2 regions of the Brevibacillus sp. HB1.3 genome follow, and region 1 is predicted to be linked to the other one. Evidence: riboswitches for the same ligand, from Rfam matches in the RefSeq annotation. Region 1 holds a riboswitch; the other holds the start of a gene.

Region 1 (3,086 bases):
GCACATAACTTGTTGGCAGCGATGATCGACAATCATATTTTCCATGGCAATCCGCGCGGACTCAATCCAAAGAAAATCGTTTGGAAACGAGCTATGGACATGAACGACCGCGCACTGCGAAACATCGTGGTTGGTATGGGTGAAGGCAATGGAATGACGCGTGAGGATGGCTTCATGATTACGACCGCGTCGGAAATCATGGCGATCTTATGCTTGAGTGAGAATCTAGCAGACTTGCGCGAGCGGTTGAACCATATCATTATTGGCTACGATTTCAATGATCAGCCTGTACGGGCGGAAGAAATCAACGCGGTCGATGCGATGTGCGTTCTCTTGAAGGAAGCCATCAAGCCCAATCTCGTACAGACAATCGAAGGAACCCCGGTCATCATTCACGGCGGACCTTTTGCCAATATCGCGCATGGGTGCAGCAGTGTGATCGGAACCAAAATGGCCTTGAAGCTGGCAGATTACGTCGTAACAGAGGCTGGATTTGGTGCCGACTTGGGGGCCGAGAAGTTTTTTGACATCAAGTGCAGAAAAGCAGGTCTGACTCCATCGGCTGCTGTCGTGGTCATTACGGTTCGGTCGTTGAAATACAACGGCGGGGTAAAAGTACCGGACTTGGCGGTGGAGAACTTGTCTGCTCTGGAAAAAGGCTTCGAAAACGTCAAGCGACATCTGGAAAACCTACAGAAGTTTGGTGTGCCAGCAGTGGTGGCCATCAATCATTTTGCGACAGATACCCAAGCAGAGATTGATGCTGTCATTGCGCTGTGTCAAGCGGCTGGAGCCGAAGCAGCGCTCTCTAAAGTGTGGGCAGAAGGAGGAGCAGGCGGTGTCGAGCTGGCTGAAAAAGTAATTCGAGCAGCAGAGCTGCCTTCGTCCTTCCGATTCTTGTATGAGGAAGACCTCAGCATGAAAGACAAGATCGAGACTGTCGTGAAAGAAGTATACCGTGGATCAGGAGTTGTCTTTTCGCCGTTAGCATTAAAAACGATGCAAAAGGTAGAAGAAATGGGCATGTCCCATCTGCCTGTATGCATGGCGAAAACACCTTACTCTTTTACGGATCGTGCTGATCTGTTGGGGGCACCTGTAGACTTCACGATACATGTGAGCGAAGTGCGCATATCAGCAGGAGCTGGTTTTATCGTGGCACTGACCGGAAGCTTGGTTACCATGCCGGGCCTTCCGAAAAAGCCGGCTGCGGAATCGTTGTATGTAGACGAGGATGGTCAAGTGATTGGATTAAGCTAATCAAAAAGTGTGACAAAAAGCTGACAGCTGTAAAAGGTTGTCAGCTTTTTTTCCATTTTGAGGTTTATTCGCAGAAAGTTATGGGAAATGAAAGGTGAGATTGAAAAAAGTGAACTTAATTGAAAACCAACAAGGAATGACAAAGGCAAACTTGCTGAAAGGCAGGGACGCAAAGCCACGGGTCTAAGGACGAAGGTCAAATGACTTTCGCAGCTAGGACAGCCGGGTTGCCATACCGTAGTCATGATGGGCTGTCGGTGGGCAGTCTTTTTTTTGTTGAAAAAAGAGAAGGGAGAAGGGATTCGGTATGAAAAATAGTTTGAAGAATAAGCTAATTATCGTTTTGTGCCTGCTATTGGTAATAAGTTTGGGTACGGTTTGCGGTGCAAGCTATTGGAGTGCTTCCAACCTTTTGGCAAACAGCCTGGACAAAGAAGCTGAGCTGTCAGCTAGCAATCTCTCGATTCGTATCGATGGTTTCTTTCAAGAGAAAATTGAGATTGTAAGAGCGATAGGAGGGTTGATGTCGGCAGATCAAAATGTCGAACAAGACCTGAAACTCATTCAAGAAGCCCAAAAGAAAAACCCCGAGTTTGAGACGTTCTTCTTTTCGCATGACTTAAGCGGTAAGAAAGTGATCAATTTCAAGGGTGAAGTGACCGACATCTCGGATCGTCCGCATATTAAGGAAGCTAGCAAAGGGGAAGGGAAGGTCGTTGTCTCTGAGCCAGTCATTTCGAAGCGGACAGGGAATAACATCGTGACACTGGTCGTTCCATTGATGAAGGACAATCGTCAATACGGTTACATCGGTTCTACGATTCCAATCAATGAGATCCAAAAAAAGGTGTCTGAGGAGAAATTCGGCGAATTAGGTTACGCCTTTTTAGTAAGCAAAACAGGAACATTTATTTATCATCCGAATAGCGAGTACATTCTGAAGGAATCCATTCTTAATATGGGTATTCTTCCACTTCAGACTGCTTTTGAAGATATCAAGCAAGGGAATCATGGAATCGCCCAATACGAATACGAGAATACAGAGCGATTTGCTTCCTATGCGCCAACCAATTTGAACTGGGGGATATACATCACTGCGCCCGTAGCGGAGCTGCATGCACCTGTCGATCAACTGTTAGTCCGATTGACGGTTATTTCCCTCATCGTATTGGCGCTTGGGGTCGTCCTCATCTATTTCTTGGCTGTACGCATGGTAAAACCAATTGAGCGTCTAAATCACGCAGTAAATGTAGTGGCGCAGGGGAATTTGAAAGAGACCGTAACGGTTGACGGAAAAGACGAGATTGCGGTTCTGTCCCGTGACTTTAACCAGACGGTATCACACTTGAAAAATTTGATCGAAGACGTATCACTGTCGTCTGATCAAGTTCAGCGCTTTAGTCAGGAAGTATCCGCAGGCATTAAACAAGCGACGGAAAACATCAACCAAATCGGCTTGTCTATCGCACAGATTTCTGAGGGAGCAGAGGCGCAGGCATCTAGCTCGCAGGAAGTCGCATTGTCGATGACTGACATGGCAGCGGGCATCGTGAAAATCGCGGAGACGTCTGCACATGTTTCTGAGGCTGCCCAGATCGCAACAGAGCAGGCTGAGCAAGGGACTGCTGTGGTAGAGCAGGCAGTTCGCCAGATGGGAAGCATTGGTGAGGGAACTTCGAAGGCGACTGTAGCCATCGAGCAGCTCAACAATCGCTCCAAAGAAATCGAAGGCATTCTCGATACGATCAGTCAGTTGACCTCGCAAATTAATTTGCTTGCCTTGAACGCTTCGATTGAGGCAGCACGTGCTGGCGAGCATGGACGTG
Region 2 (3,086 bases), on a different contig from region 1:
TCGTGACCACTACTTGTGCGTTTTTCAGATAAGGCTTGGTAAAGAGAACCTTCCCTTTTCTCTCATCTGTAATCGTATATCCATTCCAGATCAAGTCAATACGACCACTGTTTAGTTCAGACTCTTTTGCACTCCAGTCGATTGTTTGAAACTCAACTTGTTTTCCCATTTTTTCGCCAGCTGCACGTGCATAATCAATATCAAAACCGACTAGTTCATTTTTCTCATCCCGGAAGCCCATCGGTGCAAACTTATCATCAATTCCGATAATCAGCTTATTTGCGTCAGCGCCAGTTTTTGCGCTGGAACAGCCCACTACCAACGAAACCACCGCACCCAACAACAATGACATCCAAGCTATTTTCTTCATCGTGATGATCCCCCTCGTTTCCCTACTCTATATTTTACTCTGATAAAGTGGTAATACGTTAACAGGTTATCATGATAGCACATTAGCAAGGAATAGTCGATACTTTAGTAAACAAAAGCACCTTAGAAATATACGCCAAATAATTGGGGAAAATGCCCGGCTATCTCCAACACGAAAAAGCCCTCCACATTTAATGGAGAACTTTTTCGTGCTGAAGCTATATACCCGTTTCCAATCCTTACGCCTGATTACTCACTTTGATATATGAAACATTTCTCACGTTGATGACAACATCATCATACTGGAGCCATCCGTTGTTTTGATTAGCGACCATTTGAATGATCTCTTCCGGTTCCGTGGATTCGATGCTAATCGTTTCACCGCCTCCGGAAAAGTAGAATTGAATCACTTTTGCTTCCTTCATAATATCCCCTCCTATTCCTTCTAGTTATCGGATGGTTGGAAAATTTTTGTTACGGGTGATTTTTGTGTATTCCATTCAACTCCTGAGCGGCTACGTGCATTCAAACACCAGAAACTTTTTCAGAAGGTTTCTATTTCATCAAAATGGGGAAAGTACGTTTATATAAAGTAAATCCGGATAGGCAGCAATTCACATTCGATATCCTTGGGGAAGACATTCTGCGTACCCTAACCTAACGCCTATGAATGAAGGACCAATTGATATCACAAATGGTTTTTTGTTCGTCTATACTTTATGAACAATTAGTTTCTTTACCCTACCAAAACTTGACAAAGTATATCTTTTGGCTTATATTTTGCATGATTATGTCCAGCAAAATTCGACATAGTTTTACAAATTATGCTAATAAATGCAAAAGGCAAAGTCATCGAAAGGTGGCGACGCAAAACCACGGGTCTACAGTCTTTGACCATGATAGCCGGGTTGCCATCATCTTGGAACAATTTTTTTGATGTTGGTAGCTTCGGTTGTTCCATTTCGATGGAACGGCCTTTTTTTGTGTTTCGTTTTTTGAAAGGAGGATGAAAGCTCTTTCATTTTTGCAACAGAATGGAAAAACATAACTTTTGGGACGTCAAACATACACAACACGGTAATCAGTAAATGATGGAGTGGGGAAGTTATGTACAAACAAGTAGAAACTGTACAAGAGTTAGCTAAATTTCATGAAATCAAAGAAACAGTATGGACAAGCATGGGCTTCGAGATGGAGTACGCGAAAGAAGGCTCCGCACAATTCCTCCTACTTGCCGATGATGGTGAAGCAGGTGGAACATTTGAAATGACACCCTTTTCCAAATCAAGTGCTTATATGAAAACACTATTTCAGGATGTTATTACAGAAGATATGAAAGTAATGGAGGTAGACAGTCTCGCTGTTTTGCCAAAATACCGTGGACAACTAGGGCAAAAAGGAATTTGCTTGATGATAGATTACGCTGAAAAGCATGGCTATACCCACGCAATCGGGGTAGCAGATCCAACCTTTTTTAAATTCATTAACACGAAGTATCATGTAAAGGCGATTCAGATCAAAGATATCGTCTTTTACAAAGGGGCCGATGCTATTCCGACCCTCTTTCATCTAAAAGATGTCTATGACAATAAGCACGATCCGAAATATTCCTGGTACAATTCGTCGTCGTCCAATCAAGTAAAAGTCGAGGTAGGTGGGTAACATGGATAACATTGAGCTATTGAGAAGAAGAAACAATTGGGTCGTTATCGTATTCGCAAGCATCATTACGGTTGTTCAGGTCTTAAACCTCTTTCTAGGCGTACCGTACACATTCGTTCTCACAGTACTGGGTATTTTGTATGGCGTGCTGGCACCGTTTACGTACATATCCAATCGCCCGAACTTCCGTGAAAAAGCAGCGCCTTTCATGAAGTTTTTCAACTTCGCTGTAATCGGAATCTTCATGTTCATCATTGTTGGACTGGACCCGCATATGATCAATATCATGACCATTATGTTCTTTGTAGCAGTCATGGGGATTTATCAAGACCGACTCATCAATATTTTGACCATTGTATCGACATTAGGCATTGTCTCTTACTACTTCCTGACACAGAGAGAAACGATTTTCCATTCGACAAGCAATCTCGATCTGATGTACTTCCTGCTCACCTTCTGCTTCGTCTCTATCACGAGCATGATGCATGCTGTATTCAATAACAAGCTGCAAGAGGAAAGTGAGCAACAAAAGCAAGAAGCGATTGCCTCGAAGGAATCGTTGCAACGTGTTCTTGATCAGATCAATGAATCTCTCACCTCTATGCAAGACTATCAAGAGAATTTAAACAAGGTAACAGATGGTGTAAATGTTCGCGCTGTCGAAACCGTCGCTTCCCTGCAAGACATTATGGAGTCCTTTACGATCCAGACCAGCAATACAGACGAGCTGCGTCGGGAAATGAGCTCGACGAATCTGCAAGTTGAGGACATGACCCGCTCTGTTACAGAGATGCATGAGTACGTAGAATCGACCAAAGAAGCCACTAGCGAGAGTGGAAAACGCATTGGCAACATCGGCAATGACTTTGAACGATTCATCACGGACATCCAAGGCACGAACCAGCTGATTCAAGAGCTCAATAAAGAAACCGAATCGATTGGGAAAATCATCCAAACCATTTCCGAGATTTCTGCACAAACCAATCTGTTGGCACTCAATGCCACGATTGAAGCGTCTCGCGCAGGCGAACACGGCCGAGGATTTGCTGTCGTAG

The links. Region 1 has a riboswitch for cyclic di-GMP ahead of HPY31_RS06240 (methyl-accepting chemotaxis protein). Riboswitches for the same ligand answer to the same signal wherever they lie in the genome.
Region 2: linked by a shared signal. The riboswitch ahead of HPY31_RS19880 (GNAT family N-acetyltransferase) and the one ahead of HPY31_RS06240 (methyl-accepting chemotaxis protein) in region 1 are both predicted to bind cyclic di-GMP.

Annotation. Positions count from the first base shown of each region.
Region 1 covers NZ_JABMIT010000002.1:337,570-340,655, reverse strand. The annotation lists gene HPY31_RS06245 (formate--tetrahydrofolate ligase) at 1-1,260, shown strand, start outside; cyclic di-GMP riboswitch class I at 1,395-1,495, shown strand; gene HPY31_RS06240 (methyl-accepting chemotaxis protein) at 1,568-3,086, shown strand, end outside.
Region 2 covers NZ_JABMIT010000008.1:254,963-258,048, forward strand. The annotation lists gene HPY31_RS19870 (amino acid ABC transporter substrate-binding protein) at 1-370, opposite strand, end outside; gene HPY31_RS19875 (hypothetical protein) at 609-794, opposite strand; partial or broken gene HPY31_RS28890 (Crp/Fnr family transcriptional regulator) at 887-1,006, shown strand; cyclic di-GMP riboswitch class I at 1,202-1,285, shown strand; gene HPY31_RS19880 (GNAT family N-acetyltransferase) at 1,477-2,031, shown strand; gene HPY31_RS19885 (methyl-accepting chemotaxis protein) at 2,033-3,086, shown strand, end outside.